Regions from separate parts of the Microbacterium deferens genome, predicted to be linked through region 1. Evidence: predicted binding sites of a transcription regulator. Region 1 holds the regulator's gene; each other region holds the start of a gene.
The links. The regulator HrcA, encoded in region 1, represses chaperone genes, less so after heat shock. The targets are predictions, from matches to a motif close to TTNGCACTCGNNNNNNNCGAGTGCNAA.
Positions count from the first base shown of each region.

Region 1 (4,277 bases):
ATGCAACCAGTCTACCGGCGCGGGGTCGAGCGGATCCGGCCGCGGTCGAGGTCACCAGCGGCCGAGCGCGACACTCACGACGGCGAGGGCGGCGGCGCCCGCGGTCGAGGTGCGCAGAACGGTCGTCCCCAGCCGCACCCGAACCGCACCGGCGTCTTCGAGAGCGGCGAATTCGGCCGCGGCGATTCCGCCCTCGGGACCGACGACGAACACAACGTCGCGCGTGTCGTCGGCGAGGTCGACCGCGCTCAGGGGAGCCTCGGCCGACGGCTCGAGCAGCAGCATCCGCGTCTGTCCGGCCAGGGCGACGAGGTCAGCCGTGCGAGCGAGCGAGCGCACCTCGGGAACCCACGCGCGATGGGCCTGCTTCGCCGCCTCGCGCACGATGGTCGTCCAGCGCGCGATTCCCTTGTCGGCCTTGCCGTCCCACCGCGAGACGCTGCGCTCGGCCTGCCAGGGCACGATCGCGTCGACACCGAGCTCGGTGGCGGCCTGCACCGCGAGCTCGTCTCGGTCGCCCTTCGCGAGCGCCTGCACGAGGATCACCCGCGGGCTCGGTGCCGGTTCCTCCCGACGCGCGTCGACTCGCACCGTCACCTCACGAGGAGAGACGGCAGCACTGCGGCCGGTGAGCCACACGCCCCGGCCATCCCCGACCGTGACCGCCTCGTCGACCCGAAGCCGACGAACGGATGCTGCGTGGTGGGCCTCGGCACCCTCGAGGACGACGTCATCGCCGGGCCGAGCCGAGGTCGCGGCGTCGGAGAGGAAGTGCAGCGCCACGATCAGACGTTGCGGAAGCGGTCGCGCAGCTTCGCGAACAGGCCCTGGTGGAACTCGGCCAGATGAGGGGCGGGGGCCTTCGTGCGCTTGGCGAAGTCTTCGATGAGCGCGCGCTCCTTGGCATCGAGCCTGGTCGGGGTGACCACGTGCACTCCGATGCGCAGGTCGCCGCGCTGGGTTCCCCGCAACGGCGTGATGCCACGTCCCTTGATCGTCAGCACGTCACCGCCCTGGACCCCCGCGCGCACCTCGAGGTCGACCGAGCCGTCGAGGGCGTCGATGGTGGTGTTCGTGCCGAGGATGGCATCCGACATCGACACCTCGAGCGTCGCGAGCAGGTCGTCGCCGTCGCGGCTGAAGGTCTCGTGGGGTGCGACCGTGACCTCGAGGTAGAGGTCGCCGTTCGGTCCGCCGGCCGGTCCGACCTCGCCGGAACCGGGCAGCTGCAGTCGCAGTCCGGTCTCGACACCGGCCGGGATGTCGACCGACACGGTGCGGCGAGCCCGCACACGACCCTGGCCCTGGCAGGTCGCACAGGGATACGGGATGGTCGTGCCGTGGCCCTGGCACGTTCCGCACGGCTGGTTCGTGACGACGTTGCCGAGGAGGCTGCGCACGGTTCGCTGGATGTGCCCGCTGCCGTGGCAGATGTCGCAGGTGACCTCCGACGTACCCGGCTGGGTGCACGCCCCCTGGCAGGTCTCGCAGAGCACGGCGGTGTCGACCTCGAGGTCGCGGTGCACGCCGAAGACGACGTCATCGAGCTCGAGGGTGACTCGCACGAGGGCGTCCTGTCCGCGTTCGCGGCGCGACCGCGGACGCGGACCACGGCTGCCGCCTCCGCCTCCACCCCCGAAGAACGTCTCGAAGATGTCGCTGAAGCCGCCGAACCCGGCTGCTCCCCCGGCCCCGCCGAACGCTCCGCCATCGCCGCCCATGTCGTAGCGGCGACGCTGTTCGGCGTCGCTCAGCACGTCGTAGGCGTGGGTGACGAGCTTGAACCGCTCCGACGCGTCGGCGCCGGGGTTCACGTCGGGGTGAAGCTCGCGCGCGAGACGGCGGTATGCCTTCTTGATCTCGTCTGAGCTCGCGTCGCGCGCGACACCGAGAACCTCGTAGTGGTCAGCCACATTCGCCTTCCTGCCCGCACGCGGCGGGGATCGTCATTAAAACGGATGCCGCGTCAGCGGGCGTTCTCGTCGTCTTCGAGCATCCGGGTCAGATGGTGGGCGACGGCGCGGACCGCCGCCAGATGTGAGGGATAGTCCATGCGCGTCGGGCCCAGGAGCCCGACCCGCGCGCCCGTCCCCGAGGCGTCGTAGTCGCTGGCGAGGACGGATGCCTCGATGAGGCCGAACGGTTCGTTCTCCCGCCCGATGCTCGCGGCGAGTCCCTTGGCGTCGACGACCATCTCGGTCATGAGCTTCAACAGCGTGACCTGCTCCTCGATCGCCTCCAGGAGCGGGTAGATGCTGCCGCGGAAGTCGGACTCTCGACGAGCGAGGGTCGCCGCCCCGGCCATCACGAGGCGATCTTGACGGAACTCCTCGAGCTCTTCGGCAAGCACTCGCAAGATGGCGTGGGCCGCCGCATCCGTTCCGGTCGCCGGCACGATCGAGGCCGCCAGCAGGTCGGCGATTCGCTGCGTGGCGTCCCCGACGAGGTGCCCCACCACGACCGAGGAGACACGGGCGCGCAGCTGGGCGAGGTCGGCCTCGGTCGGCTCTTCGCGGACGAGGGCGATGCGCTGCGAGACGCGTCCGGTGTCGGTCACGACGATCACGAGCAGCCGCCCGCCACCGAGGTCGACGAGTTCGACGTGGGTGACGTTCGCGCGCGCGAACGACGGGTACTGCACGATCGCGACCTGCCCGGTGAGCTGGGTGAGAGCGCGCACCGTGCGCGAGAGCAGATCGTCGAGGTCTCCCGAGCCGTCGAGGAACGACGCGATCGCGCTGCGCTGCGCGGGGCTCAACGGACGGAGGTCGGCCAGGTGATCGACGAAGACGCGATAGCCCTTGTCTGTGGGAATGCGACCCGACGAGGTGTGGGGAGCGGCGATCAGCTCTTCGTCTTCGAGCAGCGCCATGTCGTTGCGGATGGTGGCCGCCGAGACCCCGAACGCGTGACGCTCGACGATGGCCTTGCTCCCGACGGGCTCGCGCGTGTCGACGTAGTCCTGCACGATCGCTCGGAGCACCTGGAGTCCGCGTTCGCTGACCATGGTCCCCTCCGCTCTGCCGTTCTCGTGGGTCGGACTGGCACTCGCGCGCCGTGAGTGCCAATTCTAGCTGATCGGGCCGCGCGAGGCCCTGACGTCACGCTGTGAGCGTGCGCACCACCGTATCGGCCAGCAACCGCCCGCGGCGAGTCAGCACGACGCGTTCGGCGTCGGCCGGTTCCGCCGCGACGAGTCCCTCGTCGACCAGCGACGCGACGGCGCGCACGCCCTCGTCTGTCAGTTCGGTGAAGGGCAGCCCCTCGCGGATGCGCGAGCGCAGCAGCACGGACTCCAGTCGCCGAGCCGTCGCATCGGGACGCTCGCGCGCGGCCGCCGGTGATTCTCCCCGCGCGAGCCGCTGGGCGTACGCCGCCGGATGCTTCACGTTCCACCACCGCAGACCGGCCACGTGGCTGTGGGCGCCGGGCCCGAACCCCCACCAGTCGGTCCCCCGCCAGTAGGCGAGGTTGTGGCGCGACCGCCGGCTGTCGTCGCGCGCCCAGTTCGACACCTCGTACCAGTCGAACCCCGCGGCGGCGAGCATCTCGTCGGCCAGTTCGTACATGTCGGCCTGCAGGTCGTCGTCGGGGGCGACGACCTCTCCTCGACGGATTTGACGGGCAAGCTTCGTGCCGTCCTCGACGATCAGGGCGTAGGCCGATAGATGATCGGGCTCGAGCGCCACAGCGGTCTCGAGCGATGCGCGCCAGTCGTCGAGCGACTCACCCGGAGCGCCGTAGATGAGGTCGACACTCACCGCGAGGCCCGCATCGCGGGCCGCCGCCACCGCCGTCGCCACATTCGCCGGATCGTGCGTCCGGTCGAGCGCCGCGAGCACGTGGGGTCTCGCCGACTGCATGCCGATCGACACACGCGTCACCCCGGAGGCCGCAAGCTCCCGCATGACCGCGGGAGTCACCGTGTCGGGGTTCGCCTCCACGGTGATCTCTGCCCCGTCAGCGAGGCCGAAAGCATCCGTCACCCCGGCCAGCATTCGTCCGAGGTCGCCGGCCGGAAGGAGCGTCGGGGTTCCCCCGCCGAAGAACACCGTCTGCGCGGGGCGGAGCGCACCGGCATCGCCCAGGATGCGGCGCGCGAGGCTGACCTCCTGACCGACCGTGTCGGCGTACTGATCCTGTCGGGCACCCTGCAGCTCGGTGGCCGTATACGTGTTGAAGTCGCAGTATCCGCACCGCACTCGACAGAACGGCACGTGGAGATAGACACCGAACGGTGTCGACGGATCGTGGCCGAGGTCTTCGGGAAGAGCGCC
Region 1 covers NZ_JBEUWT010000001.1:206,780-211,056, forward strand. Annotated here, with positions in the region: gene ABTU82_RS01005 (HIT domain-containing protein) at 1-2, opposite strand, end outside; gene ABTU82_RS01010 (16S rRNA (uracil(1498)-N(3))-methyltransferase) at 52-783, opposite strand; gene dnaJ (molecular chaperone DnaJ) at 786-1,913, opposite strand; gene hrcA (heat-inducible transcriptional repressor HrcA) at 1,967-3,007, opposite strand; gene hemW (radical SAM family heme chaperone HemW) at 3,102-4,277, opposite strand, start outside.

Region 2 (4,277 bases), 710 kb from region 1:
GTGGCCGGTGGCGTTTCGACCGGGGGCTCGGGATCGGGGGTGACGGGCGGGGTCGACGGCTCAGGAGCCGGGTCGGCCGGGGGCGTCGTGGCCGGCGGTGCGCTCGGCTCCTGGGTCGGCGTCGTGGTCGGCGTGGACGGTGTCGTCGGCGGTGTCGTCGCGGGGGTCGATCCGCCACCGGTCGAGCCGCTGGGCGTGCTCGGCTGTGCGGTCGACGGGCTGCCACCCGAGCCCGACGAGGGGTTCGAGTTCGAACCCGCCTGGTTCGAGGTCGAGGGGTTCGTCGACGTGTTCGGCTTGCCTGAGGCGCGCGTCGGTGTCTTCGAGGTGTTCGACTTCGAGGTGTTCGACTTGGGCTTCTGCGTCGAGTTGTTCGGGGTCGACGGGGCGGCGATCTCGAGCACGGGAACGTCGCTGATCGGCGCATTGACGCCGAAGGGCGTCTCGACGACCTCATCGTCGGAATCCATCGCTGACAGGCTGCCCGCGGCCAGGGCGTCGTTGAAAAACGCCGCGCCCTGCCCTGAGGCCTGCACCGGCTGCTCGGCGTTGCCGGCCAGGGCGGCGACGCCCGACAGCGTCACGCCCGCCGCGAGGACGACGACGCCCACCGTGACAGCCGCGGCGGCAGGACCGCGCCCGAACCACCGGACGCGAGACTTCTGCTGAGGGCGGGGTGCGGGAACGTGGCGGGCCTCGTCGAGCAGCGTCGACAGTTCCTCGGCGGGGTCGGCCTGTGCGCGGGCGAGCGCCGGCGGAGCCTCCTCGCCCTCGAACTCGGCGGCGGCGGCGCGCGCGGCCCCGAACGCGACGACGGCCTTCGGGTCGGCGTCGACGGCGATCGCGACGTCGACGCGCTCGGAGAGCAGTTGGGCGACGCGGGGGATCCGCGACGATCCGCCGACGAGGAGGATCGCATCCAGGCGATCGGCACGCAGGGACGCCGACTCGATCGACTGCTCGAGAGCGTCGGTGGTGCGCTCGATCTGCGCCTCGATCATGGCCTCGAACTCGGCACGGGTCACGCGCACCGAGGTCGACCGCCCACCGAGCAGTACGGGGATGACGGTCTCCGAGTCGAACGACAGCGACTCCTTCGCATCCACGCACTCCCGACGCAGAGCGGCGAGTGCGACGCGCGCGCCGGGGTCGGTGGCCAGGACGTCCGCCGAGATACCCGCGGCCGTCATCACGTGGCGAAGGAGCAGGTCGTCGAAGTCGGCGCCGCCGACGTCGGACAGTCCCGACGCGGGCGACACGATACGCAGCGCGCCCTTCTTGTCTTTACGCACGACGACGGCGTCGAACGTGCCGCCGCCGAGGTCGTAGACGGCGAGTGCTCGACCGGTCTCGAGCGGGTTGACGTGGTCGTAGTGACGCGCCGCCGCCTCCGGCTCGGGAATGAGGTTCACGTCTCGCCAGCCCTCGTGGGCGATGGCTGCGCCGACGCGCTCGGAGCGGTATTCGCCCCAGGCAGCGGGCACGGTCACGCTGATCGCCGACGGCGAGCGTCCTTCGCGCTCGCTCACCGTCTCGGTGACCCAGGTCACGACGTGCGCGAAGAGCTGTTCGGCGGTGAAGCTCTGGTCGCCGGCGACGACGGGAACGTCGTCGCCGACGCGCCTCTTGAACTCGCGGATGAGCCGGTCGGGCTGAGTCAGCCCGCGGCGCTCCGCGGCATCGCCGAAGAGCAGTCCGCTCTCGCCGACGAACACCGCCGTCGACGCGTGATCGGAGTGCCGCCCCAGCGGCACCGAGGTGACTGTCGTCACACCCCCCGAACGCTGCGAGACGGCAGCAGCCGTCCGCGTCATCCCAACATCGATCGCAAGAAAATATGGAGCACGCATGTACCGAATCCCCCTCGGCGAGCGCGTTAACGCCTCGCCAAGAAACCGAAGCGCCTTAGCTTCAGGTTCTCTTCCAGTGCCGGATCGTGCCCCTTACGACTCCGACGTCGTGGGGAAATGATGACACACGCCCACGCACGAAAAAAGGGGGGTAGCGCTCGGGGTGCGGGGTATGCAACGCGCGGTCACACGAGGAACGTTCGCTGGCACTCGCGTTGCGAGAGTGCCAGCACTTCTCTAGACTCGGGTTTAGCACTCTCCCCGCGTGGGTGCTAATGAGTCTTCCGTACCGAAGCGTCAAGAAAGAAGAGGTAGACCGTGTCGGTTTCCATCAAGCCGCTCGAAGACCGCATCGTCATCCAGCAGGTCGAGGCAGAGCAGACCACGGCCAGTGGTCTCGTCATCCCCGACACTGCCAAGGAGAAGCCCCAGGAGGGCGAGGTCGTGGCTGTCGGCCCCGGCCGCATCGACGACAACGGCAACCGTGTTCCGATCGACGTCGCCGTCGGCGACCGCGTCATCTACAGCAAGTACGGCGGCACCGAAGTGAAGTTCGGCGCCGACGACTACCTCGTGCTCTCGGCGCGCGACGTCCTGGCGGTCGTCGTTCGCTGATCGCCTCCTCGCGAGTCGGGAAAGGCCCGGATGCTTCGGCATCCGGGCCTTTCTGCGTGTACCGGAGGTGCACGTGTGCCGTGTGGGGCGGCTCCCGCGTTGCAAGGGGCGCGTACGAAGAAGCCGTCGTGAGTGCTTCGACGCGGACGGCCGATCGGATTGACCCCATGACGGGCCTAGGCTGGCAGCGTGAACGACCGTGCCGGTGCTTCCACGCCCGCGGCGCGGACCCCCTCCCGTGAAATCGCGATCGGTGGCGTCTACGCCTTCGTCGCCTATCTCCTCTGGGGATTCCTTCCCCTGTACTTCCTGACCCTCGCACCCACGGGCGCGTGGGAGGTCGTCGCCTGGCGGATCGTGCTCTCGCTGGTGTTCTGCGCGATCCTGCTCTTCGTCGTCCGCGGGTGGTCGGCGCTCTGGCGGATTGTTCGGCAACCCCGTCTTCTCGGTCTCACGGCGCTCGCCGGCGCCCTGATCTACGTCAACTGGCAGGTCTTCCTCCTCGGCACGCTGAGCGGTCACGTCATCGAGACGAGCCTCGGCTACTTCATCAACCCCATCGTCACGGTGCTGCTCGGGGTTCTCGTTCTGCGAGAGAAGCTGCGGATCACACAGTGGATCGCGATCGGCATCGCCGTGGTGGCCGTGCTCGTTATCGTGGTGGGCTATGGCACGTTCCCCTGGATCGCGCTGTCGCTGGCCTGCTCCTTCGGGCTGTACGGCCTCGTGAAGAAGAAGATCGGGCCGGCCGTCGATGCCGTCAGCGGCCTGACGCTCGAATCCTTCTGGCTGTTCCCGATCGCCATCGTCCAGCTCTGCATCGTCGCGGCCACGAGCGGGCTGACGCTCTTCACCGCCGGCGCCGGCCACGCGGCGCTCCTGCTCATGGCGGGCGTGTTCACGGCCACGCCGCTGCTCTTCTTCGCGGCGGGCACCCGGCGCGCGCCCCTCACCCTGGTCGGGCTCCTGCAGTTCGTCGCGCCCGTGCTGCAGTTCGTCACCGGGGCATGGCTCCTCGGCGAACCCATGCCGTTCGAGCGCTGGGTCGGGTTCGCGCTGGTATGGGTGGCGCTCGCCGTCCTGACGGTGGACTCGCTCCTCGCCGCCCGGCGCGGCAGGCCCTCTGTCTCGGATGTCGCCGAGCTGACCTGACTCCGCCGCGGCTCGGGGCGCAGCATCCATCGAAAGTGCCCGATCTTGCCAGAAGTGCCCGAAATCGGGGACTCGATCGGCGGAAACGGGCACTATCGACGTTTGGCGAGGGTCTCCGCATAACGATTAGGTCGCGTTACACATCGTTAACGAACGGCAACACCGCCGAGACGAACAGACACATAGGTTTAGGGCACTGGGCCGGTCCCCGAATCGCGCCCGCAATCATTCACAGCAAGGAGCAACATGAGCGTCATTTCACGTTCGCGTGCCGGCAAGGTCCTGGGCGGCATCGCCCTGGTCGGTGTCAGTGCGCTCGTCCTGGCCGGCTGTGCCGGTGGCGGCGGAACCGCGGAGTCCTCGTCGCCCAACGCGGAGGTCGGTGGAGACCTGACGCTGAAGATCGGCACCGCGCTTCCGCAGACCGGCAACCTGGCCTTCCTCGGCCCGCCCGAAGAGGCCGGCGTCGCCTACGCGGAGTCCCTCATCAACGCCGAGACCGAAACGACCGGTCTCACGCTGGAGACCGTCTACGGCGACTCCGGTGACACCGACAACAAGGCCTACGAGACCACCATCCCCCGCCTCCTGGGCGAGGATGTCTCGGCGATCATCGGTGCGGCGTCCTCGGGAACGTCGCTCCAGTTCATCGACCAGGTC
Region 2 covers NZ_JBEUWT010000001.1:920,995-925,271, reverse strand. Annotated here, with positions in the region: gene ABTU82_RS04425 (Hsp70 family protein) at 1-1,772, opposite strand, end outside; gene groES (co-chaperone GroES) at 2,169-2,465, shown strand; gene rarD (EamA family transporter RarD) at 2,655-3,617, shown strand; gene ABTU82_RS04410 (ABC transporter substrate-binding protein) at 3,864-4,277, shown strand, end outside.
Region 2: the regulator HrcA is predicted to act here: its motif matches at 2,054-2,080, upstream of groES (co-chaperone GroES).

Region 3 (4,277 bases), on a different contig from region 1:
GTTCTTTTCGACTAAGCGTGGATCAGAAGTCCATGCCGCCGGTCGGGTCGCCGGCCGGAGCCGCCGCCTTCTCGGGCTTGTCGGCGACGACGGCCTCGGTCGTGAGGAACAGGCCCGCGATGGATGCTGCGTTCTGCAGCGCCGAGCGCGTCACCTTGGCCGGGTCGATGATGCCCTGCTCGAACAGGTCGCCGTACTCGCCGGTCGCGGCGTTGAGGCCGTGTCCGACGGGGAGCTCCGCGACCTTGTTCGCGACGACACCGGGCTCGAGACCGGCGTTCAGCGCGATCTGCTTGAGCGGGGCCTCGATCGCGACACGCACGATGTTGGCACCGGTCGCCTCGTCGCCCGTGAGCGAGAGGGTCGCCAGGGCGACCTTGCCGGCCTGGATGAGCGCGACGCCACCACCGGCGACGATGCCCTCTTCGACGGCGGCCTTCGCGTTGCGAACGGCGTCTTCGATGCGGTGCTTGCGCTCCTTGAGCTCGACCTCGGTCGCCGCACCCGCCTTGATGACGGCGACGCCGCCGGCGAGCTTGGCGAGGCGCTCCTGGAGCTTCTCGCGGTCGTAGTCGCTGTCGGTGTTCTCGATCTCGCGGCGGATCTGGGTCACGCGACCCTCGATCTGAGCCGAGTCGCCCGCACCCTCGACGATGGTCGTCTCGTCCTTGGTGATGATGACCTTGCGCGCACGGCCGAGCAGGTCGGTCGTGGCGTTCTCGAGCTTGAGGCCGACCTCTTCGGTGATGACCTGGCCGCCGGTGAGGATCGCGATGTCCTGCAGCTGCGCCTTGCGACGGTCTCCGAAGCCGGGAGCCTTGACGGCGACCGACTTGAAGATGCCGCGGATCTTGTTGAGAACCAGCGTCGCGAGAGCTTCGCCCTCGACGTCCTCGGCGATGATGAGGAGCTCCTTGCCCTCCTGGATCACCTTGTCGACGATGGGGAGAAGATCCTTGATGTTCGAGATCTTCTGGTTCGCGATCAGGATGTAGGGGTCTTCGAAGACCGCTTCCTGGCGCTCGGGGTCGGTGACGAAGTAGGGGTTGATGTACCCCTTGTCGAAACGCATACCCTCGGTGAGCTCGAGCTCGGTGCCGAAGGTGTTCGACTCCTCGACGGTGACGACGCCTTCCTTGCCGACCTTGTCGATGGCCTCGGCGATGAGCTCGCCGATGGCGGGGTCAGCGGCAGAGATCGACGCGGTCGCGGCGATCTGAGCCTTGCCGTCGACCTCCTTCGCGCTGGCGAGGAGCTCGTCGGTGATGGCCTTGACGGCCTTCTCGATGCCCTTCTTGAGCGAGATGGGGTCGGCGCCGGCTGCGACGTTGCGCAGGCCTTCGCGAACGAGTGCCTGAGCGAGCACCGTGGCCGTCGTCGTGCCGTCACCGGCGACGTCGTCGGTCTTCTTGGCGACCTCCTTGACGAGCTCGGCGCCGATCTTCTCGAACGGGTCGTCGAGTTCGATCTCCTTGGCGATCGAGACGCCGTCGTTCGTGATGGTGGGAGCGCCCCACTTCTTCTCGAGCACGACGTTGCGGCCACGGGGGCCCAGCGTCACCTTGACGGCGTCGGCGAGAATGTTGAGGCCGCGCTCGAGACCGCGACGGGCCTCCTCATCGAAAGCGATGATTTTTGCCATGTTTTGTCGTCCCTCCCGGACGTTGGGTAGACAGAGTCTTTAGCACTCAGCGAAGCCGAGTGCTAATCCCATCTTGGCACTCTCCCCTAGGGAGTGCAAGCTGCGGCGAGCGCCCTGACGCAAAGAGAAACGCCGCAGCATCCGACACGGGATGCTGCGGCGAAGACGTGAGACGACGGGTCAGACCACGCGCACCGATTCGGCCTGGGGGCCCTTCTGCCCGGCACCCACCGTGAACTCGACCGCCTGGCCCTCCTCGAGGACGCGGAAGCCGGTCATGTCGATGTTCGAGTAATGGACGAAGACGTCCTGGCCATCACCCGCGGTGATGAAGCCGAAGCCTTTTTCGGCGTTGAACCATTTGACGGTGCCCTGGGTCATGCGACTCTCCTGATGCTGTGCGACGAGCCCCATGTTAGGCACGCCCCACCCGGCCGATCATCGTCCGGAGGCATACTGTGACACGCGTGCATCCAAGTGTTTACGCGCCGGAAACACAGGCCGCGCAAACCGGGTGTCAGGGCGCGGGAGTGGCTCCGGCGACCCGGTCGGTGCCGATCACGACCACCAGGCGCACCGCCTGCGTCTCGTCGGCATCGGTGGCGGGGTTGTCTTCGACCGGATAGGCGTCGTACTGCGAGCTCTGGGCGACCTGCGCCCCGCCGATGACGTCGGCGACCCCCATCGCCGCCGCCTCGTCGTCGGTCCGCGAGTAGTAGACGGTGGTCGTCTCGAACGACCCGCCCGCGTCACCCGGCAACACCGATTCGGGGTTCCAGCCCGCCGTGACCAGGACGTCCTTGGTCTGCGTGGCGAGCCCCTGCTGCCCGGACGCGTTCAGCACGATGACCGTGGAGCTGGTGTCGACCACGGCAGCCACCTCGGGAAGGGAAGCCGCCGTCGGCGCGGTGGTCGGAAACAGCGCAAGGCGCCCCGAGACCACCAGCGAGCCGAAGATCCCCGCGGCGACCAGCACGATGGTCGCGACCACGGCCCACAACAGGATGACGCCGCCGCGCAGGCGGGGGTTCTCGGAACGGTGCGCTCCCACACGGCCGGTCTCGTCTGCGAGGTCGTCGAAGCGGTCTCGCGGATACGTCGGGTTCGGCACCCGACGATGCTACCCGTCGGCGCCCAGCAGACCTGTCAGCGTGACGCCGTGCGCGTCACTCGCGCGGCGCGCGCCGCCTCCCGTGCCTCGCGGAGTCGGCGAAGTCGGCGCACGAGCATCGGATCGTGCTCGAGTGCATCGGCCGTATCGATCAACCGTCCGAGCAGCTGGTAGTAGCGAGCGGGCGGCATGCCCAGGTCGGAACGGATCGCCTCTTCCTTCGAACCGTCGTGACGGCGCCACTCGGCCTCGAAGGCGAGCAGGGCGCGATCGCGGTCGGAGAGGGGCACCCCCTCACGCTAGCTCGGCGTCGCGGAGTTTGCGCGCAGCCACTCCACGCTCGCACCGAGCGGATCGACCGCGGCGAGGATCTCTCCGTCGAGGCCGAGAGCGAACCTCCCCGGCCACGGCTCGGGCACGGCCGTCCACCCGTCGTGCAGCCCCGGTTCGTCGATCGTGATCCACCGTCCCGCTGCGCGCGCGGCGGCGATCATCGCCGCGCGGTCGCGACGGGGAACGTGCGCAAGAACGCCCGGGGTCGTGACCACCAGAGTGGCGTCGCGGGGGGCGAGCGCGGCGATCTCGGCAAGGAGCACGGATGCGTCACCCGCTGCCATCAGCGCGGGCTCGGCGGCGGCGATGTCGAGCGCGGCGGTGATCCGCTCGACGCGGCCGGTCTCACCCGGCCACGCGAGCCCCGCGATCCAGCGGCGGTCGTCGGTATCGCGCGCGTCTCGCGGGTGCAGGTCGATCCCCGCCCGCCAGACGATCTCGGGCATGCGCAACGGGGGCGCTCCGACGAGGGCACTGTCGTTAAGGGCACTCTCGAGCACGACGGGGCTGACTCCCGCGGCGGGGTCGAGCGCCAGAACCCCCTCCTCGGTGGCGTAGCGGTAGGAGTACCGATCGGGGTAGAGGCAGAGTCCGGCGCTCGCCCCCACCTCCAGCAGGGCGATCGGGCCGTCGACGAGCGAGAGCGCGGGCAACAGTGCCGCGCAGCGCAGCGGCTCGTTGGTCTGGATGCTGCGCGCCGAGCACTCGACGACGACGGCGCGAGCGTGCGCGGCGAGCCAGTGGGCCCATGCGCGGTAGTCGCTCTCCGGCGCCCCGAGCAGGCGGGTCACGGTGAACACCAGGGGCGGTTGACGATGCGTCTCGGGAATCTGCGCGAGGATCGCCCGCGCCCCGGCGTCGGATGCGACGCCCGCCGCCCACTCGGCGTAGAGGGCGGAACGCCCCGGCGCCTCGACCTCGGCGAAGCGGCGGTACCTCGCGCCGATCGCGACGTCGAGGGCGGTCGCAGCATCCTGATCCACTCCCCCATCTTCGCGGCAAGGCCGGGCCCGCGCCGCGCGACATCGGGTTGAATAGAGGTGGAAAGGATCCGCAGATGACATACGCCGTCAGCAAGACCGACGAGGAGTGGCGCGCAGAGCTCGGCGCCGACCAGTACGCCGTGCTCCGTCAGGCCGCCACCGAACGCGCCTGGACGGGCGAGCTGCTCGACGAGAAGCGCGCGGGACT
Region 3 covers NZ_JBEUWT010000006.1:11,387-15,663, reverse strand. Annotated here, with positions in the region: gene groL (chaperonin GroEL) at 23-1,642, opposite strand; gene ABTU82_RS15880 (cold-shock protein) at 1,823-2,023, opposite strand; gene ABTU82_RS15875 (LytR C-terminal domain-containing protein) at 2,160-2,753, opposite strand; gene ABTU82_RS15870 (DUF3263 domain-containing protein) at 2,789-3,043, opposite strand; gene ABTU82_RS15865 (DUF2332 family protein) at 3,053-4,069, opposite strand; gene msrB (peptide-methionine (R)-S-oxide reductase MsrB) at 4,144-4,277, shown strand, end outside.
Region 3: the regulator HrcA is predicted to act here: its motif matches at 1,682-1,708, upstream of groL (chaperonin GroEL).